Regions from separate parts of the Ornithinibacillus salinisoli genome, predicted to be linked through region 2. Evidence: a T-box and tRNA genes for the amino acid it is inferred to sense, from the RefSeq annotation. Region 2 holds a T-box; the other holds one or more tRNA genes.
What was found. The T-box of region 2 lies ahead of tyrS (tyrosine--tRNA ligase). A T-box ahead of a tRNA ligase gene usually reads a tRNA of that ligase, here a tRNA-Tyr.

Region 1: it has a tRNA-Tyr gene. The T-box ahead of tyrS (tyrosine--tRNA ligase) is inferred to sense a tRNA for this amino acid. The anticodon was not compared.

The regions. Positions count from the first base shown of each region.
Region 1 is NZ_JBHUMI010000005.1:126,136-137,958, reverse strand. It holds tRNA gene ACFSTA_RS03195 (tRNA-Asn) at 86-160, shown strand; tRNA gene ACFSTA_RS03190 (tRNA-Thr) at 182-254, shown strand; gene ACFSTA_RS03185 (YwaF family protein) at 317-1,033, opposite strand; gene fabI (enoyl-ACP reductase FabI) at 1,130-1,906, opposite strand; tRNA gene ACFSTA_RS03175 (tRNA-Glu) at 2,288-2,362, shown strand; tRNA gene ACFSTA_RS03170 (tRNA-Val) at 2,367-2,442, shown strand; tRNA gene ACFSTA_RS03165 (tRNA-Thr) at 2,449-2,524, shown strand; tRNA gene ACFSTA_RS03160 (tRNA-Tyr) at 2,564-2,648, shown strand; tRNA gene ACFSTA_RS03155 (tRNA-Gln) at 2,658-2,732, shown strand; tRNA gene ACFSTA_RS03150 (tRNA-Lys) at 3,046-3,121, shown strand; gene ACFSTA_RS03145 (hydroxymethylglutaryl-CoA reductase, degradative) at 3,321-4,610, shown strand; gene mvk (mevalonate kinase) at 4,607-5,569, shown strand; gene mvaD (diphosphomevalonate decarboxylase) at 5,604-6,581, shown strand; gene ACFSTA_RS03130 (phosphomevalonate kinase) at 6,592-7,692, shown strand; gene rocF (arginase) at 8,047-8,952, shown strand; gene ACFSTA_RS03120 (aspartyl-phosphate phosphatase Spo0E family protein) at 9,044-9,193, opposite strand; gene sigW (RNA polymerase sigma factor SigW) at 9,401-9,964, shown strand; gene ACFSTA_RS03110 (zf-HC2 domain-containing protein) at 9,980-10,624, shown strand; gene cdaA (diadenylate cyclase CdaA) at 10,822-11,643, shown strand; gene ACFSTA_RS03100 (CdaR family protein) at 11,636-11,823, shown strand, end outside.
Region 2 is NZ_JBHUMI010000016.1:31,310-43,132, reverse strand. It holds gene rpsD (30S ribosomal protein S4) at 1-270, shown strand, start outside; gene ACFSTA_RS10795 (YetF domain-containing protein) at 916-1,599, shown strand; gene tyrS (tyrosine--tRNA ligase) at 2,234-3,505, opposite strand; T-box leader at 3,557-3,776, opposite strand; gene ACFSTA_RS10785 (transglycosylase domain-containing protein) at 3,897-6,860, shown strand; gene ACFSTA_RS10780 (GNAT family N-acetyltransferase) at 8,201-8,854, shown strand; gene ACFSTA_RS10775 (acetoin utilization AcuB family protein) at 8,855-9,505, shown strand; gene ACFSTA_RS10770 (acetoin utilization protein AcuC) at 9,502-10,659, shown strand; gene motS (flagellar motor protein MotS) at 10,689-11,495, opposite strand; gene motP (flagellar motor protein MotP) at 11,485-11,823, opposite strand, start outside.

The DNA.
Region 1 (11,823 bases), on a different contig from region 2:
ATTTTTTTATATGTATATTTATTAATAAACGTGGTAAAATACATTTGTGTTAAAAACAAGACAAACAATATCTAAATTTGATTATTCCACAGTAGCTCAGTGGTAGAGCAATCGGCTGTTAACCGATCGGTCGTAGGTTCGAGTCCTACCTGTGGAGCCATTTTTTTGTCTAAAAAAATATGCTTCCATAGCTCAGTCGGTAGAGCACCACCATGGTAAGGTGGGGGTCAGCGGTTCAAGTCCGCTTGGAAGCTCTTAACATGAAAAGGGATTGCGAATGAGGTAATCCTTTTTTTGATCTAAAAAATGATAAACTTTACTTTATAAGTCTTACAAAAAGTTTATAAAAAACAAATAGTAATAGAAAAACACCTAAACCAATAAGACAAAGATTTACATAATACGATAAACCACTCCCAAGTAAACCTAAAGGTGTATTTGCTCTTGGTGTATTAGCGAGAAATAAGTAATTCGCATTGAATATTGGATTTATTAAAAAGCCAATAAATCCTGCATAGACTAATAAATATATATAGATTTCAATTGTAATTATTAGTGAGATTCTTACATTAAAAGAGATTGTAAGAAATATACTAGCCCAAGTTAATACAATATGATGAATAAAAAATTGCCAGAAGCGAAAATGTGGAAAACCATGATGTAATTCAGGAGTTAAAACCGTCAATATCGATGGAATAATGCCAATGAAAAAAAGTAATTGAATTAATTTAATATTTTTCGAGTATAGTGCAAACATTGCTATAATCCCAGCTATACTGCATAGTTGAAATGGTAAAAACTCTCTCGGATTCCATGCTCCATTGTATATCCCCCAGACTTGATAGCTTATTTCAGAAAGGATTAGAGTACATAACAATCCCCAACGTATGAAATGTTGTGTACGGGATGATAGCCTCTTACCTAAGTTAAATAGGAGAAGAGATCCAATGACATGAATTGAAATCATAATGATATGGTTCATTTCAAATACTTCAAACGTGATATCAGTTGTTTTTCCAAACCAACTTTGCACCTAATACTCCCCCCTCCTTATTTCATTATATGTTAAAAGACGCCTACTATTAGTTTAAGTAAGCGTCTGATAGTTGATTGTTAAAAAGGATGTTATTTATCCACCGATAATATTGAAACCAGAATCAACATGTAATACTTCCCCGGTTACTCCTCGAGATAAGTCACTTATAAAGAACATCGTGGCATCTCCAACTTGATCTTGATCTACATTTCTGCGTAATGGAGCCTTCTCTTCGACAACACCCATTTTTTCATTAAATCCTGAAACTCCTTTAGCAGCAAGTGTACGAATTGGTCCAGCGGATATAGCGTTAACACGAATACCGTATTTTCCAACATCTTCTGCTAAGTACCTTACACTGGCTTCAAGTGAAGCTTTAGCTACACCCATAACATTATAATTTGGAATCACACGCTCTGCACCTAAATATGTTTGAGTGACAATACTTCCACCTTCAGTCATTAACTCTTTAGCAGCTTTAGTAACTGCAACAAGTGAATATGCACTAATTTCTTGAGACAATAAGAACCCTTCACGAGATGTATCAGCATATTCTCCTTTTAGCTCATCACGATTTGCAAAAGCGATGGCATGTACAACTCCGTGTATAACACCGACATCCTCTTTTATTTTGTCAAATGCAAGGGCGATACTTTCATCACTAGCAACATCGCAATTAACTACTAGCTTTGCTTCGATTTCGTTTTTTTCGAGAAGCTTCAATAGTTTATTATAAGAACGTTCTTGTCTATTAGTAAAAATTAAATTAGCTCCTGCATTATGTAATGATTTTGTAATTCCCCAGGCAATACTTCTTTCATTCGCTACACCCATAATTACAATATTCTTTCCCTGTAATAACCCAGACATTATTACACCTCCAAATAGTTTTCATTATCCATTATATCCTATCATCTGATTAAAGAAAAAACCAATTTTGCTAATTAACTTTTTTCATGTAATTTTTAATGGACTGTGTCAGAATATGTCTTCGAAAATCTTTTATGAAATGAACTTTTTAGTATTTTTTATTTTGTAAATATAAAAAAAAAAACACCAATAATTAAAGTTAAAAAGGTATTGATTACAATGAAATATCATCTAATAATTGTTGTAAATCAAGTCATATCAAGGTTTTTGTTAAAGGATAAACTTTTTTTAAAAAAAATAATGATTTCCTCTTTACAAAGGTGTCGAATCTGTATATAATAAAATTCGTTGGCTGAAACAAGCTAATAGGGTTTAATGAATGGCCCGTTGGTCAAGCGGTTAAGACACCGCCCTTTCACGGCGGTAACACGGGTTCGAATCCCGTACGGGTCACCAACACGGAGGATTAGCTCAGCTGGGAGAGCACCTGCCTTACAAGCAGGGGGTCGCAGGTTCGAGCCCTGCATCCTCCACCATATTTTGCCGGCCTAGCTCAACTGGTAGAGCAACTGACTTGTAATCAGTAGGTTGGGGGTTCAAGTCCTCTGGCCGGCACCATTTATGTATAAAAAAAATAACATTGATTAAACTAACTACGGAGGGGTAGCGAAGTGGCTAAACGCGGCGGACTGTAAATCCGCTCCCTCAGGGTTCGGCAGTTCGAATCTGCCCCCCTCCACCATTAGTTTGTTGGGCTATAGCCAAGCGGTAAGGCATCGGGTTTTGATCCCGTGATTCCCAGGTTCGAATCCTGGTAGCCCAGCCATTTTTTTTTTGCCTTAAATAGCTGTGAAATTGAATGTTTTATTAATATACATAGGTAAAAACTAGAGAACTCATAATTAAACGAGCCATTAGCTAGCCGCAAGCATCATCGAATACGCTGCTATGTGCAGGCTTGCGAGGAGTGCTACTTCGTGACTTACTTGCAACACGACGAGCACAGGTAGAGCAACGAGCAAAGCAACTACCGAGTAAGCTTCGAGTAACCCCGAAGCACCAATCATCTTTGAATAAGCTATAAGATGTAGGGGTCATTTGGATGAACGCACGAATAGAATAAGAACTCATAATTTAATGAGCCATTAGCTCAGTTGGTAGAGCATCTGACTTTTAATCAGAGGGTCGAAGGTTCGAATCCTTCATGGCTCACCATTTATTAACAATAATACAATTACATAAAATATCTTAAATAAAACAAGGTTGCTAACAGCATACAACCTTGTTTTATTTGCATTTTAAGCATTTTTTTAACATAATAGATAAAGTAAATTAAGTATACTATAATGTATTTGATACGATATAATTATATTAACTTTGATTTTTTAATAGATGCTATAAAGGATGGTATAATATGAATTCTTCTAGAATACCTGGTTTCTATAATAAAACTGTAGAAGAACGGAGAGAACTATTAGCGAATATTCATACGTTCTCACAAGAGGAAATAGAAAATTTGTATGCAAAAGACCCGTTACCCGTTGATACTGCAGATAAAATGATTGAAAATGTTATTGGAACCTTTCCACTTCCGTTAGGATTGGGCTTAAACTTCTTAATTAATGAGAAAGAGTATGTAGTACCAATGGCTATCGAAGAGCCATCCGTTGTGGCCTCTGCTAGTTATATTGCAAAAATTGTGCGAGAAGCTGGTGGATTTACAGCTGAAGCAACAGAACGAGTCATGATTGGGCAAATCCAAGTAGTTGGATGTCCAGATTTTCAGTTGGCAAAACAAGCACTATTAAGTGATAAACAAAAATTAATTGATATAGCAAACGCTGCGCATCCAAGTATGTTAGAAAGAGGTGGAGGAGCAGAGGATATAGAAGTACGTATATTAAATGAGGATTCCACTTCCTCCTATGGGAAAATGCTCGTTTTGCATGTCTATGTAAACACATGCGATGCAATGGGAGCGAATGTAATTAATACAATGGTAGAAGCACTTGCGCCAACAGTTGAAGAAATTACAAATGGTAAAGTATATTTACGGATATTATCCAATTATGCAGACCGTTGTTTAGCAAAAGCAAAATGTGTTATACCACCTGAATTATTGGAAAGTGGCGGTTATTCTGGAGAAGAAGTAAGAGATGGTGTTGTCCATGCATATGAATTTGCAGCATCAGATCCTTATCGTGCTGTGACACATAACAAAGGTATCATGAATGGAATTGATCCGATCGTCATTGCAACTGGTAATGATTGGCGGGCGGTAGAAGCGGGTGCCCATGCCTATGCAGCTCGGTTTGGACATTATGGTTCCATGACTACATGGTCTGTTGATAAAGAAGGAAATTTAGTTGGAGAATTAGAGCTTCCAATGTCAGTTGGAACGGTTGGGGGTTCTATCCGGGTACATCCGATTTCTAAAGTTGCGCATAGTATATTAGGTGTTGAATCAGCACAAGAGTTGGCTCAAGTAATCGTTACTGTAGGTTTAGCGCAAAACCTAGGAGCATTAAAAGCCTTAGTGACAGATGGTATCCAAAAAGGTCATATGGCATTACATTCACGCTCTGTTGCAATAGCGGCTGGAGCTACTGGGGAGATGATCGATATTATTGCAGAGAAGTTAGTAGAAGAAAAAGAAATCCGTGTTGGAAAAGCTAAAGAATTGGTGGCACAATATTCAAAATGAGTATCGAAAAATTAACAACAACAGAAAAAACAGCTATAGGAATAGCTCATAGTAAACTAATTCTGATTGGGGAACATGCAGTTGTACACGGGCAACCTGCTATCGCTATCCCTTTTCCATTAGTTGGAGTCGAATCAGTGATCGAACGAATCTCCGGTCCAATAACTTTCGATAGCACATTTTATCAGGGGGCGATGGAGTCAGCTCCTATAACCTTGGATGGAATCATTAATAGTATCGAAGCGACATTAGAGCATCTTCAATTACCAAAGAGAGATTTAATAATTCGTGTAAAGTCATCGATACCACCTGGTAAAGGGCTAGGCTCAAGTGCTTCCGTTGCCATTGCGATCATTCGATCATTATTCGCCTATGCGGATGTTAGTTATACAGAAAATGAATTGCTCCATTTTGCTAATATCGCAGAAACATTTGCACATGGCTCACCGAGTGGAATTGATACGTTAACTATCACATCGGAATCACCGGTATGGTTTGAGAAGGAAACGCCAATTCATTACATTAAGCCAGGTTCTGATTTCCACTTTATTGTTGCAGACTCAGGGAGAATTGGAGATACGCGTTCAGCGGTTGAATCAGTTGCCCATTTACTAAAAACTGCTCCAAGGCGTATCCATTCGAAAATTGAACGAATTGGTGAACTAACACATCAAGCAAAATATGCATTAGAAAAAGCTGGAAAGAACTTTTTAGGGCAAATGTTGAATGAGGCTCAAAAAGAATTAGAATCATTAGGTGTAAGTGATGCAGGTCTAAATAAATTAATACATTTTGCTCGTCAAGAAGGAGCCCTAGGTGCGAAATTAACTGGCGGTGGGAATGGTGGATGTATTATTGCATTAGCAAAAAATGAAGTTCATTCCAGACAACTCGCTGAAAAGCTTAAGAAATTTGGCGCCCATACAGTGTGGCCTTTTGTGCTAAGAAAACAAGATTAATTTAGTTAACATTGGATCGGAAGAGGAGATTTAAATGAAGGCGACGGCAAAAGCGCATACGAATATTGCTTTAATTAAGTATTGGGGAAAACGTGATGAAAAATTAATACTCCCGACTAACAATAGTCTTTCCTTAACATTGGACGGATTTTACACAAAGACTACTGTAGAATTTCGTGAGGATTTAACAGAAGATATTTTTTATTTAGATCATAAGCTTGTTACTGATGAACAGTATCACCGTGTAACAAAGTTCCTCGATTTGATACGTGAATATGCTCAAGAAAAGACATTATTTGCAGAAGTCCACTCTATTAATGAGGTGCCTACAGCTGCAGGTTTTGCTTCATCAGCATCTGGATTTGCAGCTTTGGCAGCAGCAGCAGCACGGGCACTTAACTTAGGTTTATCGGATCAAGAGCTTTCTAAAATAACAAGACAAGGGTCTGGTTCTGCTTGCCGTTCAATTTACGGTGGTTTTGTTGAATGGCATAAAGGTATGGAACTAGATGGGTCAGATTCATATGCTGTTCCTGTTTCTCCACAAGATCATTGGGATGTTCGTGTGGCTGCAGTTGTGTTATCTGCGAAAATGAAGAAAGTATCTAGCCGAGAGGGTATGAGACGCACGGTTGAAACCTCTCCATTTTTTTCTAGTTGGGTAGATAGTATTCCGAGTGATCTTGAAGATATAAAGCAAGGTATAAAAGAGCGTGATTTTGAAAAAGTTGGACAGATTGCTGAAGCAAATTGCTTGAAAATGCACGCTACTACGTTGGGTGCAAATCCTCCATTTACGTACTGGCATGATACAACATTAGCGGTTATGCAAACCGTGCAACAACTAAGAGAAAATGGTATTCCTGCATATTTCACAATAGATGCTGGACCAAATGTTAAAGTGCTTTACTTACCAGAAAATGAAGAAAAAGTTCAAGATATCCTCCGAGAAATTCCTGGTGTAACTGATGTTAAACTTAGTCGTTCCGGGCAAGGAGTAACCTACATATAGGGGTTGAATTGTGTTGCCAAATACATCGTTGACGGTTAGAGTTCCCGGAAAATTAATGATTGCTGGTGAATTTGCAGTGCTAGAGCCATATAATAAGCTAGCTGTTTTGGCAGTGGACCGTTATGTTTATACTACTATTGAAAATAGTGAACAGAATCTACTCACGTTAGAAAATTTTAATATGGTCGAATTAAAATGGGAATTTGAAGGTAGAAAAGTAGTGGTGGATGCTACTGATGAAAGGACTCATTTTGTAGCAAATGCAATGGGTATTGCTTTAGCATACTTGAATGAATGTGGGTTTACCCCGGAGAAATTTCTACTAACGGTTAAAAGTGAATTAGATGATACAGGGGTTAAATATGGATTGGGATCTAGTGCAGCAGTAGTAACGTCTGTGGTTGCTGCAATTCTTGAAAAATATTTACCAAATAAACCTGAAGCCCATGTAATTTATAAGTTAGCTGCTATTACACATGCGGCAACACAAGGTAATGGATCCGGAGCAGATGTTGCGGCTTCTAGTTATGGGGGAATACTTGAATATTCCTCTTTTCAGGCGTATTGGCTACAAAAGGAATATGAACAGGCAAGTTCAATAAAGGAGTTGTTGGAAAGGGACTGGACATATTTATCTGTACAATCGCTACCATATCCCCAACATCTACATCTTTGTATTGGATGGACAGGGAAACCAGCTTCTACGAAAAAGCTGGTTAATGAGCTGATGAAATTAAAAGATAATAATATAGCAAAATATGAGATATTCCTTTCGCAAAGTGAAAAGGCAGTAAGTTCCTTTTTAACAGGAGTAAAGGAAGACAATCCTATGTTAGTAATTAACGGTATAAAACAAAATCGACGAGCACTAGCAGATGTGGGTAAGGAAGCCAATGTTGAAATTGAAACACCTTTACTTACCAAGTTGTGTGATATTGCAGAACAATATGATGGTGCAGGAAAACCATCAGGTGCAGGTGGAGGAGATTGTGGCATTGCCTTTTTGCCTACCAAGGAAAAAGCGGATCAGGTGAAGCGAGCATGGGAAGAAGCAGGAATTCGGGTATTGGATTTAGCTGTTTCTGAGAGTGGTGCTAAAAGAGTACGATAAAATCGGGATCGATAGTAATACTATCACCTGATTTTTTTTAGCCACGTCAAACTACAGAGCTAGAGCATTAGCACTACTTGCTCCACCTCCGTACAAAAACAATTCCCTTAAACTGTAAGATAAAAGGACGACCGACAAAAACCGGGTTTTGCGCCCAAAGTCGACATATTCCTATAAAAGGGCGTGTTTTCTTTTATGTAGTGTATATATATGCATTTTATTGTTAAGTTGAGTCGTTTGTTATTTTTAGCTAAAATATAGTAGATTAAGGCGGCTTTAGAAAAGTGTAAGCAATACATAATTGATGTAGGGTTTATTCTTGGCAACACAGAAAATTTTGGAGGTGCAGAGAAAATGAAAAAGAAAATATCTATGATAGGTGTTCCGATGGATTTAGGCCAAAGTAGACGTGGAGTCGATATGGGCCCAAGTGCAATACGTTATGCGGGAGCAATTGAAAAATTACAGGAGCTAGACTTTGATATCCATGATTTAGGTGATATCCCAATCAATAGACCTGATCAAAAAGTTAATTATAATGATGGAACAAATTTAAAAAACTTAGAACAAGTGATAGAAGCTAATGAACATTTAGCTAGAATGGTGGATGAAGAAATACAAAAAGATCGTTTCCCCCTAATTTTGGGTGGGGATCATAGTATTGCGATCGGTAGCTTGGCAGGAACCTCTAAATACTATGATAATCTTGGAGTTATTTGGTATGATGCTCACGGTGATCTAAACACAGGTGAGACGTCCCCTTCAGGAAATATTCACGGTATGCCATTAGCAATAAGTTTAGGAATAGGGCACGAGAAATTAACGAATATTTTTGGCTATGCTCCAAAGATTAAACCAGAAAATATTGTAATCGTCGGTGCACGTTCGCTTGACCCAGGTGAACGGGAATTAATTAGAGAAAAAGGCATTAAAGTATATACGATGCATGAAATAGATCGTAATGGAATGTCTCATGTCATGGAAGAAACTATTAATTATTTAAAGGAACGCACTGATGGCGTTCATCTGAGTCTTGACCTAGATGGCCTGGATCCGAAAGAAGCACCTGGTGTAGGTACTCCAGTTCTAGGTGGGATGACATATCGGGAAAGCCATTTAGCTATGGAAATGCTTGCAGATTCGCAAATTCTAACCTCTGCGGAATTTGTTGAGGTAAATCCGATCTTGGATGAAAAGAATAAGACAGCAGCAATGGCTGTTGGATTAATGGGTTCTTTATTTGGTGAAAAGTTAAAATAACGACCTAAATAAAAAAGACATTACAATTTACTCAAATTGTAATGTCTTTTTTAATGAAGATTTCTATGTAAGGACTCTGGTGTTCCGGCTGCTATCCTTCTTTACGTTGGTATTCATTTAATAGTGCATCTAGTCTTTTGCTGGTTTGGACAACTGCCTCCGATGTTAATCCCTTAGAGAAACTTAATGTGATCATTTCTCTGCGACATTTCTCAATTTTTTTTAGTAAGACTTTCTCCAATTTCCCATATCCTCCATTTTAGTATATCCAGTATACTATATTATGTAAAAATACCTATATTTGCAACTAAAAATTAATAAATTTTCTAATTTATTAAAAAATAGTAATATTTACCTATTATTTATAAAAAAAACTTTCAATGTAATGAAACCTATTGTAGTATAGATTCGTAATATAAATACCGCATCGTTGGCGGAGGTACGAGAAATGGATCTTATAATTAAAGATAAAATCAAACAGGTCAAAAAAGGGGATCAGGCTGCATACGAAGATGTAGTGCTGTTTTTTCAGGATAAAATCTTTCAGCATTGTTATCGAATGCTAGGAAACAAGCATGAGGCGGAGGATATTGCGCAGGAAGCGTTTATTCGTGCATATGTTAACATTCATTCCTATGACGAAAATAGAAAGTTTTCTACCTGGTTGTATCGTATAGCTACGAATTTAACGATAGACCGAATTCGAAAACGAAAGCCAGATTATTATCTCGATGCGGAAGTTAAGGGGACGGATGGGTTAGATATGTATTCTCAATTGGCAACGAATGAACGGTTACCGGAAGAAGAAGTACAAGGGATGGAATTGCAAAATTATATTCAAAATGAAATGTTGAATCTTCCACCTAAATACCGGAGCATAATTATGTTGCGATATTTAGAAGAGTTTTCCCTTCAGGAGATTAGTGACATCTTAGATATTCCTCTTGGTACAGTAAAAACTAGAATCCATCGAGGAAGGGAAGCTTTACGCAAAAAGCTTCGCCACGTGTAAAGGAGTGTGATCCACTTGGATTGTAATAAAGAAGTAGTTAGGTTAATGCATCATCATTTAGATGGCGATTTATCAAAGGAAGATGAGACGAAACTACGTATGCATTTGGAAGGTTGTAAAAACTGCCAAAAGCATTTTCATGAATTAAAACGATCGATTACGTTACTGAAGAGTGTGGATCAAGTACAGGTACCAGCTAATTTCACCCAACAAGTTATGGATAAACTGCCAACGGAAAAGAAACATATGAAGTATGTACGATGGTTTAAAATGCATCCTGTTATAACAGCGGCAGCTATCTTTTTCGTATTTATGTTTAGTGGGCTATTTACGGCATGGGAGCAAGACTCAAAGTTGACAGTTTCTAAACAGGAAAATTTAGTTATCAAAGGAGATATGGTTATTGTTCCTGAGGGAGTTACGGTAGAAGGGGACTTAGTTGTTAAAAATGGCAATTTGAAAATAGATGGTACGGTCGAGGGAGATGTAACGTTAATTAATGGGAAGTTAATTGAAGAGAAAACTACAGTGGATGGTGATGTGTTACTAGCATCTGCTGGGGATGTGAATGGTGAGTTTAAGCAAGTAAATCAAATATTTGATTGGATACTATATCACATACAAGACTTCTTAGAAAGCATCTTTTCATGGGGCGGATAAACCTGGTTAATAGCCAGGTTTTTTTATTTTATAGATAGGAAAGGATAAAGCTAAGTATTTTATGATACAAAAGTTGTTAATAATTATGTAATTATCGTTTGTATAGCTAACATGTTACAATGTATTATATGATATAATATATAAGGTTATTATTTATAGACGGGAAGAGAAATACATGAATAAAAGGGTGTGCGAACATGCTTGATGGGGGATTAAATGTATTGGACCTGTTAAGAATAGGTGTGGATATAGCTCTCATCTGGTATGTATTATATAAATTAATCATGTTAATACGAGGTACAAAGGCGATCCAATTATTAAAAGGGATCATCGTGATTATCATAGTAAGAATTCTTAGTATGGTATTAGGGTTACAAACAATTGAGTTTGTCACGAGAGAAGCAATTAGGTGGGGTTTCCTTTGTATAGTAATATTATTTCAACCAGAGCTTCGTAGAGCGCTTGAAACATTGGGAAGAGGTAATTTATTTTCTAGGAGTACAAAGTCAGAGGAAGAACAACTAGAAAAGATGATTTCCGATATCGTTCAATCTTGTAACTATATGGGGAAACGTCGTATAGGGGCGTTAATAACGATTGAACGTGATACAGGTATTGCTGACTATGCTGAAACAGGTATTTCGATTAATGGTGCATTGACACATCAATTGCTGACAAATATATTTACTCCTAATACTCCGCTTCACGATGGGGCGGTTATTATTAAAGGAGATGAAATTATTGCAGCAGCATGTTACCTACCATTATCAGAAAGTCCATTTATATCAAAAGAGTTAGGTACGAGACACCGTGCCGCAATGGGTATTAGTGAGGTTACTGATGCTCTAACTATAGTTGTATCTGAAGAAACTGGTAGTATCTCATGTACGAAAAATGGCGAATTGCGAAGAGATCTATCCATGGATGAGTTACGTAATTACTTACGAGAGAACTTATCACCGAATTTGAGAACCCCTGAACGAAAAACATTCAAACGAAGGGGGCAGAACAATGGATAAATGGTTTCAAAGTAAGTGGTTTGTTCGTGGTCTATCCTTGTTTTTTGCAATTATGTTATATGTTTTTGCGGTTATGGAAGATCAAGGAGCTTCACCAAACAATGAAGATAAAATCTTCTTTCCTTTTCCTGGTTCATCAACCCAGACAGAAACAGTCGAAGATGTCCCGGTTGAAATTAG
Region 2 (11,823 bases):
CAGCTTGTTAACCATGGTCATATTACTGTAGATGGTTCACGTGTTGATATTCCATCTTACCTTGTAAAACCTGGTCAATCTATTGGTGTTCGCGAAAAGTCTCAAAACTTAGACATCATTAAAGAAGCTATCGAAGTGAACAACTTTGTTCCAGAGTATGTTTCATTTGATGCAGATAAGTTAGAAGGTACGTTCACTCGTTTACCAGAACGTTCTGAACTTCCTGCAGAAATCTCAGAGCAACTTATCGTTGAGTTCTACTCTCGTTAACTTTTGTTTTTGCAGGTTAACACTCCAAAAAACCCTGAAATGTTGTTATATCAACATTTCAGGGTTTTTTATTTTAATCTAGCTTGAAAGATAATGCACTAAATTGAAGCCAATTTGGGAACAAAAAGATTAATAGCTTTTGTGAAGGAGTGGACTGAAAAACTTAGCATACATAGTGGTGATTGCTGATGTAGTAGTGTTTACCTAAATACCGAATTACTTACTTCTATCATCAATACATCCGTCTTTTACTTAAGCAATGTGCTTTTTGATATACGTAACAAACACTCCAGAGATAATCGAGAATCACATCAAAATCCATCCGTACCTCGTACTATCTCAACCAATCTTTTCTGCATTCAAAATCAGCATTACCGAAACTAGTATATTCCAATACTCACGGGAATGATCTATATGACAAATTCTCCATTCAGTGTTTATAGACGATACTCTTATTTCAGCGCTTGTTTCATCAATGTTGATCTTTCGATGGAGATTGAATAATTTTATCAACGTTTTTTCTTGGTTGTATCGTCAATAATTTGGAGGAGATAGTTTTTAACATAATATAAATTTTTTATAGGGTTTATAATAATAAAAACCTACCAATAATGCTAAGGAAAAACTATAAAGGTGGGAAATAAGATGGAATTAAATGAATTACTAATAAGAATCGCTACGGGATTTTTAGTACTTTTTATTCTAACTAGAATTTTAGGAAGAAAAGAAATTAGCCAAATGACCTTTTTTAACTTTGTTTCCGCAATCGCAATTGGTTCCATTGCTGCAAATCTTGTAGTTAGTTCGAATCTTAGCATTCGTAATGGTATTTTAGCATTAATTGGATGGACTATATTTACTTTACTGATGGATTTCATTGATATTAAATCTAAAAAAGGAAGAATGGTTGTTACTGGTTCCCCGGTAATTGTAATCAAGGAAGGGAAACTAGTAGATAAAGCATTACGTACAAGTAGATTAGACTTAGATTCTTTAAATGCGATGTTAAGACAGCAAAAGATCTTTTCTATAGCAGATGTAGATTATGCAATATTTGAAACTAACGGCAAACTATCAGTTCAGAGAAAAGAAAATAAAAACACTGTAACAAAATTGGATTTGAATATTCCTAGCAAATCAAAAATATATCCAATTCCAACAGAAGTAATATCTGACGGAATCATACTAACGAATAACTTGGATAAATTAAACCTTGATATAAATTGGGTGAAACAACAACTAAAGCAATTTGGTGTTAACTCCATTTCCGATGTGCTTTTTGCACAAATTCAAACAGATGGCACCCTATTCATTGATAAAAAAGAGTAAGGATTGGATGCTTAATCATATAATAGTATGGTTGTTGATTGTAAACCCTAGCAAGTATTAATCCTTCACTGCAGCATTTTATTCTGTTCTCATCCATTCATGATTTAGATCTAAACAATGATAATCAACAGGTTGACTAACAATATGTAATCTAATAGTTGAGATTCCAAATTCATTCAAAATTCCTTATCCTCTTCAATTATTGTTTTATACATAGCTGTTAAAGGACCAAGTGGATTCACCATGGAAAACAATCAGTCATAGTGATGCTCGAAAGCGAAAAGGAAACATGCCCCTTCATCGGGGTATGCCGCCGTTTGGCGCAAAGCCCGCCTCTTTAATCTTACAGTTTAAGGATGTTCGACTAAGTCGACTGTTATCGTACGAAGGTGAAGGAAGTTGCGCTAGGTGCTGGTCGATGACGCCCTGTCCGTCGGAGTTGGAAGTTCATGCCAAGAAGTATCCACAGGCATTAAATTTTATAAATTCCTAACCATTAAAAAAGACTGCAATGTGGCGCACCACTAAATACAGTCTTTTATATCTATCTAGTTTGTATTATTAAGATTGTCGCTCTCCAGTCGAGTTACGTCAAAATTTACATCAATTGTAACAAACGATACGAACAAAAACTTTAATTAAACCGAACTAAGAAATACTTCTTCTTCCCTCTACGTATGATTGTAAATGTATCTTCAATCCGATCATCCTTTGAAACAATATACTGTAGGTCTTGTTGTCTTTCCCCATTAATATAGACCGCACCATTATTAATGTCTTCTCTTGCTTGTCTTTTGGAGGATGAGATTTTAGCATTAACTAATAAATCAACTAACCCAATATCCTCTTTATCCGCTTGATAAGTTGGCACGTCTTTAAAGCCCTGTTTAATATCACTTGCTGAAAGTTGTTTTAAATCTCCACTAAATAATGAATCAGATATTTTTTGCGCTTGTTCTAATGCTGCTTGACTATGAACAGTTTTCGTCATTTCCTCAGCTAAACGTTTCTGAGCAACACGGTTTTCTGGACGTTCGTCAACCTCTTGCTGTAGGGCTTCCAATTCTTCTTCAGATAAAAATGTAAAGTAACGTAAAAACTTCATTACATCTCGATCATCCGAATTAATCCAGAATTGATAAAATTCATACGGCGAAGTTTTTTCCGGATCAAGCCATACTGCTCCACCTGCAGTTTTACCAAATTTTGTACCATCCGCTTTCGTTATTAACGGTACCGTTAAACCAAATACTTTAATTTCTTCATCTTGATTTTCCCTAGAACGTCGAATCAATTCCATTCCAGCAGTAATATTTCCCCACTGGTCACTTCCACCAATTTGTAGTGTGCAATTTTCTAGTTCATATAACTTTTGAAAATCAAGTGACTGTAGAATCATGTAACTAAATTCGGTAAAAGATATCCCTTGTTCGATACGAGCAGAAACAGATTCTTTCGCTAACATATAATTCACACCAAAATGTTTTCCTGCATCACGTAAAAAGTCAATAATCGTCATACTTCCTAACCATTCATGATTATTTCGTACAACGACAGACGTTGACTCCGTAGTTACATCTAGTAGTTTGGAAATTTGTTGTTTTAGTTTTTCGCTAAACCCTTCGACAACTTCAGATGTATTTAATGAACGTTCGGATGAACGTCCACTCGGGTCACCGATCATTCCAGTTCCACCACCAACTAATGCAATTGGTTTATGACCTGCTTGTTGAAATCTTTTCAACATCGTTATCGGTAATAAGTGACCGATGTGTAGACTGTCAGCCGTTGGATCAAACCCACAATATAAAGTTACTTGATTTTCTTCTAAGTGTTTTTTTAATCCTTCTAAATCAGTAGTTTGTTGAATTAATCCACGTTGATCTAAATCCTGTAAAATATCCATATTACTTCTCACTCCTATTTTTTTATCCATTAAAAAAACCCGTTCCTATCAATAAGGGACGAGTTTAACACGCGGTACCACCCTTGTTGCAACCTGAATTGCCACTTTGGGGTTGTTAACGATGACTACACCGTCTTCCAATAGGTTAAAAAATCCTATTAGTAGATGCTCCAGAGCGTATTTCATTAGCAAATATATACTAGCTCACACCAACCGCTAGTTCTCTTTAATAGTGATTTGCTTAACTACTTTATTCCTTCATAGCATTTATGATTCATTATTCTATATACATACCATATAAAAGGTTATATTGCAATTATTTTATAATTATGTATACCCGTAAAAGAGCCCATATGCTATAATTAGTAGTGGAATTTTAGGAGGTATTATAGTGAATTTTAAAAATCTACTCACAGAGTATGGTAAGAAAATAAAATCAATATGGAAAACAGGAAAAATCCAACGGGCATCACGTATAACATATGATGTTATTTGGAATATTATATTATTCTTTTTAGTCATCGGTTTTGTAGGTATGTTTTTTGGTGTTGGCGTTGGAGCTGGTTACTTTGCTTCCTTGGTGAAAGATGAACCAATACGAGAATATGACAGTATGGAGAAAGACATCTATAATTACGAAGAGACTTCACGATTATATTTTGCTGACAATGTATATTTAGGGGACATACGTTCAGATATACATAGAGAAGAAACAAATCTAGATCAAATATCCGAAACTCTCATTGATGCTGTAATTGCTACGGAAGACGAGTATTTTGATGAACATAATGGAATTGTGCCTAAGGCTATTGTTCGTGCATTGGTTCAAGAATTTACTAATTCCGATATGAAATCAGGAGGAAGTACGTTAACGCAACAGCTGATTAAGAATCAAATTCTCACTAATGAAGTTTCATTTGAAAGAAAAGCAAAAGAAATATTGTTAGCACTTCGCTTAGAGCGTTTCTTTGAAAAAGATGAAATATTAGAAGCATACCTTAACATTGTTCCTTATGGTCGGGATGCTTCTGGTAGAAATATTGCAGGCGTACAAACGGCGGCTCAAGGGATATTCGGTATTGATGCAAAAGATGTTAACTTAGCTCAAGCTGCATATCTTGCTGGCCTTCCACAAAGCCCTTCCCAATATACACCATTTTTAAATTTAGCAAGTGGTGGTGGACTAAAAGATGAAGCAGGCATCGAACCAGGAATTACTCGAATGAAAGTAGTTCTGAATAGAATGTACGATATGGAATATATCAACGAAAAGGAATATAAAGAAGCTTTAGAATACGACATTGCAGCAGATTTCATATCAGATTTCGACTCAGAAATTGATAATTATCAGCATGTACAAGATGCACTTGTAGAAAGGGCTAAAGACATTATTATGGAAAAATTAGCCGCTGACGATGGTTATACAATGGATGATCTTGAGGAGAATGATGAATTAAAAGAGCAATATAGTATCCTTGCTGATAGAGACCTTCGTCGAAACGGATACCATATCCATTCAACTATTGATAAAGAAATTTATGACGCCTTCCAGAAAGTAGCGGAAAATTTCAAACATTATGGTCCAGATTGGTCAGGTCCAGTCGAAAACCCAGTTACTGGGGAGACGGAAAAAATAACACAGCAGGTTCAAGCGTCTGGAATGCTAATTGAAAATAGTACAGGAAGAATTATAAGCTTTTTGGGTGGTCGCGACTATAGCTTAGAAGATCAATTTAATTACGCGACACAGGCATTGCGTTCAAATGGTAGTACCATGAAGCCTATTTTAGTTTACGCTCCCGCAATGGAAGCAGGATTTGTACAGCCTGGAACACCAATTGCAGACGTGGAAACAGTATGGAACACGCCACAAGGTCCATATATACCAGGCAACTTTGACATGAGGTACCATGGTTTACTATCTGCACGTGCTCATTTGGTTGATTCATATAATATTCCTGCGATTAAAACATATGCAGAAATCATGAATGATAATCCAGTAGATCAATACCTTAAAAAAATGGGGATTACTACATTACTTGATAATGAATATATGAATCCGTCCCTTGCAATTGGAGCAGCAACACACGGTATTACTATTGAAGAAAACACAAATGCATTTACAACCTTTGGTAATAACGGTAAGTTTGTGGATGCCTACATGATTGAAGAAATAACTACATCCGATGGTGAAGTTATTTATCAACATGAAAGTGAAGAAGTAGAGGTATTTACTCCACAAACAAATTATTTAACACTGGATATGATGCGTGACGTAATTAGTCAAGGGTCTGCATCCTATTTAAATTCACAGTTAAAGCACTCTGGTGTAGACTGGGCAGGTAAAACAGGAACATCGAACGATACAAAAGATGTACACTTTGTTGGCACAAACCCCAACGTTACAATGGGAGCCTGGTTAGGTTATCGGATTGGAAAATCATTAGAGTGTCCTTCCTGTGATCTATATCATAGTAACCGAAATATTAAGTTATGGGCAGAATTAGTCAATGTAGCGACCGACATTAAGCCAGAATTAATGGCACCTTCAGAAAGATTTGCACAGCCTGAAGGGATTGTTTCTAGAAGCTTCTGCGCCATTTCTGGTATGCTACCGTCTGATTTATGTAGTGAAGCTGGATTGGTTACAAGCGATTTATTTAATGCTAAATTCGTACCAACTGACGTGGACAACAGTCTGATTCGTGGTGACTATGTCATGGTAAACGGTAAAGCTGTTCTGGCTGGTCCAAATACACCGAAAGAGTTTGTAGATGGAGATGGGATTACGTTTAACCCAGAATTCTTAGAGAAACACGGCTATGATAAGCTTCGTGATATAACGCAGCTATTCCCGAATGTTAATCGCGAGGCATGGGAAAAAATCAGTTTACCGAGTAGTGAATTGGGATCTGAAATTGAAGATGATGGAAAAGCGCCATCAGCTCCAACATCAGTGAAGAAATCAGGTGGTACGCTAACTTGGAAAGCACCGAGCAGCAAAGATGTTGTAGGATATCGAATATATCGAGCAGATAGCCCCGATGGCAAATTCAGCCTAATTGGAAATACTGTTGAAAACGATTTTTCTATTCCTAATAATAATGCAGTATATCATGTGAAAGCTGTTGATTATTTCGGAATGGAATCATCTGCATCAAAAGAAGTCGTTGTTGGAGATTTCTCAGAACCAGAGGAAGATCAGAAAAAAGATCGAGACAAAGATGATAATAACAAAGACGGAGACGAGAATTCAGGTGGTGGAAACCCTGGTGACAATGAAGATAGAGATGAAGAACAAGAGCCTGAAGACCCAGACTCAGGTGGCGACGAGGATGAAAATGGCTCTGACTAAATAAGTGATTGTCGCCTAACAGGCTTCATGTAAAGCTGATAAAAAATCGTGCAGTAAATTCACATCCGAATTTACTGTGCGGTTTTTTTAATATCCTGATTGGAAATGATATTGTCCAGGTCCAGATATTCGTACCCATATTTGGAACTAATGTGGTGGTAATATAAAAAGCTAAAGGACATCTATTCATCTATTAATCGAACTCTCACGAATTAATGCTTTTAACGTACTTGATGTCAGCGATGCTATTTCAGCGTGTCAAAAATCAAATCACACAAACGGTTGAGATGTTAAGAACTGCATAAAAAAGACCTTTAACTAAGTTCAATCTGTCTAATTAGAGCGTACGTTGTCTAAAGTTATTGAATCCGATTACTTCTATCTTTTCTTAAATAATTATAGATACTTACTAAACCAATGATGATTAAGACTGCCATTGATGTACCATAAAAAACTGATTTAAAAGTATGACTTAATGCATCCATACTACTAACTATTGCAGACCCTAAAACACAGAATAATACTACGAATAGAAATTTGCTTTTCATATTCATTCCTCCCAACTAATATCAATAAATCAATCCTGAAACATTTTCGCAGTTATATTACTGATTATATCAAATGTGCATTAATTGCAACCTGTTTTTCGCTTCGAGCAGTCGCTTTCCGCGGGTAACGCGAAGAGGCAAGGAAATACATGAATAAGAGAAGTATGGAAAAGGACAATTCTTCCCTTATTTGTGACAAAACTGGGTAATAAAGGGGGTTAAAGGACATCTGTTCCGTTATTAACCATAATGACAGGTATTCTGGTACGAATTAGAGCAAATAACGTACTTGATGTCCGATTACATTTTCAAATGAGGTTATTTTACGAAATAACGTACGACATGTCCGCTCCGTTAACCCCCTACTCCAAGCGAAGACGATAGACCCCAAAGGAACGAGAGAACTACTTGCGTAAACTTCTTTTTTCCCTTGCGTCGTGGAATCCTAGTACGAAGTATTACTAGAAGATGCTGGCGCACTTGTTTTGCGAGCGAGGAGGCTTATCGTAAGCCCGCAGGGAATCGAAGTGTATTTCCGGAGCGATGAGTACTATGCTTCGCAGTTTATGTAAAATTAGCAACAAACTATGCGAAAAGAGCCTTTAGAAAACAGCCTTATTTTATGAAATTACGTCCATGCCCGCTCCGATTTATCACTCTCACGATAACCCCGTTAGTGTCCCCCTCCTCTCTTTCTTAAAACTATTCTTGAAAACACTAAAAAATCACATGATTATCCTGTATAATACAATTAAGAATAATGATTGAAGCAAATGAGCTGGTGGTGAAAAAATGAATCATGAAATGTCTTACCATGCAATGACTAGTAATTCAAATAGCGGATTGATTACAATTGAAGGTCCACTTCCTTCATCAGAATTAAAACAATATAACTTCCATGAACAGCTTACCGCTTTTCGTCCAGCCACAAAGCAATTTGAAGCAATTTTAAGTATCGCAGACTTACCAGAAGGACGAATTATCGTTGCTCGTACAGAGGAAACCATTATAGGCTATGTTACGTATTTACACCCCGACCCGTTAGAAAGATGGTCAACGTTCAATATGGAAAATTTAATTGAGCTAGGTGCAATCGAAGTTATTCCTTCTTTCCGTGGAGCAGGAATTGCCTCCAGTCTATTAAAGGTATCGATGATGGATGATTTTATGGAAAATTATATTGTCATATCAACAGAATATTATTGGCATTGGGATCTAGAAGGTACAAAATTGAGTATATGGGATTACCGAAAAGTAATGGAAAAAATGATGGCTAGTGGAGGGTTATTACCTGCACCTACAGACGATCCAGAAATAATCTCCCACCCAGCTAATTGCTTAATGGTTCGCATCGGTAAAAATGTTGATCAGGAATCGATAAAGAAATTTGACACATTACGTTTTTTACAACGAGATCGATATCGAAAAATGAGGGAGGGAATGTAAATGTTAGTAGAAGAAATTATGAATACAAAAGTTGTTACATTATCACCAACAAACTCCATTGCAGAAGCTTTACATCTATTGCAGAAACACAGAATTCGTCATATCCCCATCGTCAATGAAGATAGAAATGTCGTTGGTATTGTCTCTGATCGTGATGTTCGTGATGCCAGTCCATCTATTTTGGAAAAGAGTACTGGCCAACAAGTGTTAGAAAATGAAATTCAAACTATTATGACTCAGCCAGTAATTACCGTTCACCCTCTTGATTTTGTTGAAGAAATAGCACGAATATTTTATGATCGTGAATTCGCCTCTGTTCCAGTTGTTCAAAATAACAAATTAGTTGGAATTGTAACAGAAAAGGATATGCTTTATACACTAATACAACTTACTGGAACCCATACGCAAGGTTCACAAATCGAAGTCAAGGTTCGACATATCCCAGGTATGATTCCTAAAGTAACCTCCATCTTTGGAAAACGAAATACGAATATAATTTCCGTTTTGGTTTACCCCTATCAAGATGATCCGAATTATAAAATACTAGTTTTTCGTGTACAAACCATGAACCCTACTCCATTAGTACAGGATTTACGAAAAGCCGGTTATGAATTAATGTGGCCAAATAATATTTCGGAGCCAAAAATATGACCTGTAATTCCACTTTTGTATACTCAGATATGCTATTAGACTATCATTTTCACTCGGATCATCCATTTAATCAAAAAAGGGTTTTACTTACGAAAGATTTATTAGAGCATGTAAACCAACTCCAAACAAATGAAATAATACAACCGCGTATGGCTACCGATAATGAATTAATACTTTTTCATGATCGAGCGTATGTGGAAGCTGTAAAACAAGCAAGTAACGGTACCATAACAAAAGAAAAGGGATTTGAATTTGGCTTAGGGACAGAGGATACACCCACCTTTAAGGGAATGCATGAGGCTGCTTCCTATATCGTTGGTGGTTCCATAACAGCCGTTGATTCTGTCTTAGAAGGTAAATCTGATCATGCACTTCATTTAGGTGGTGGCTTACACCATGGCTTTAAACGAAAAGCATCTGGTTTTTGTATTTATAATGATTGTGCAGTTGCGATCAAATATATTAGAGAAAAGTACAACTTGAAAGTTTTATATGTCGATACAGACGCACACCACGGTGATGGCGTTCAATGGGCATTTTATGATGATCCTAATGTTTGTACTTTTTCCATTCACGAAACAGGGCGATATTTATTTCCTGGTACTGGTAATGTGAATGAGCGTGGGATAAAAGAAGGTCATGGTTATTCATTTAATCTACCAATTGATGCATTTACACAAGATGAATCCTTCTTACACATATTTGAATTCGCTTTCAAAGAAATCATTGCCTATTTTAAACCAGATGTTATTGTCACACAAAATGGGGCAGATGCACATGTGCATGATCCATTAACCCACTTATGTGCAACTATGAATATCTATGAAAAGATTCCTCAATTAGCACATCAATTCGCTCATCAATATTGTGATGGTAGATGGATTGCATTAGGTGGAGGTGGTTATGATATATGGAGAGTTGTTCCCCGTGCTTGGTCTCAACTATGGTATGTCATGAAAACAGGAAGCCCTGCAAAAGGGGAAATCACTCCCGCATGGATTGAAAAATGGGAGACAGAAGCTTCCGTAACACTTCCAAGGCACTGGCATGACACAACAGATTTAGTACCAGATATCCCTCGGAAAGCAGAAATAACAGATAAGAATGAAAAAGTACTTATGAATCTATTGAAATATACAAATACGCCATTTTAAAGCATTATAAAGGAGTTGATCTTCATGGATCAACTCCTAACATTTTCTTCTGATGAAGTTTCTAATATTACGATTTCCACTCTTCTATTCTTGCTTCGGTTACTGTCACTATCATTCGGAACAATCGGTCTTGTTTCACCGAAACCTACGATTGAAAAACGCGTTTCATCTAACTTAATTTCATTCACTAGATGGCGTACAACACTACTTGCTCGTGCACCAGATAATTCCCAGTTAGATGGATAAATATAGCTGGACATAGGAACGGAATCCGTATGGCCTTCTACCTTCACCTGATTCGGAATATTAGAAAGTAGTACGCCTACTTTATTTAGAAATGGCAGTGCTGTATCTAAAATATCAGCCTCCCCTGAATTAAACAGTATGCTGTCTTGTAATACCAATACAACACCACGTTCTGTTCGGCTAGCTGAAATTACATTATTTAAATCATTTTGATTCAAATAACTGTCCACATCTTCCATTAAGTCTGACAGAGAATCTTCTTTGTTCTCTCCGTACTCTTCTTCATCGTCTTGATCTTCCACAATTTCCTGGATGGAAGAAGGCTGTTCAATTTCACTGGTTAAATTACTACTTTCTTCATGACTCGATTGTTCTGAAGGATTTTCCATAGGAACTGGAGAAGGATAAAAATCGAAAATCTTTTGGTTTCGAAACGATTCAGAAACTGCTTCAAACTTTACTAAATCAATTTGTGACATGGAGAATAATAAAATGAAAAAGACAAGGATTAAAGTTACCATATCAGAATAAGTTACCATCCATTTAGGTGCACCTGACTTTTTATTCCTTTTAATCTCTCTACGCTTCATGGATGCTCTCCTCCACGAAATCAACAGTTGGATCATTTGCTTGTTTCACACTTGTCTCGTTCGAAAGGAAAGCACTTAGCTTCTCTTCTAGGATTCGAGGGTTTTGTCCAGATTGCACGCCAGTAACACCTTCGATAATGATTTGCTTTATAAAAACTTCTTCTTCTGTTTTAATTTCTAATTTACTTGCCATTGGTAGAAACACGAGATTAGCTAGTACCGTTCCATATAGAGTTGTTAATAATGCTACCGCCATGTTTGGCCCTAAAGTTGCAGGATCTTGAAGACTATTTAACATGAGAACAAGACCAACTAAAGTCCCGATCAT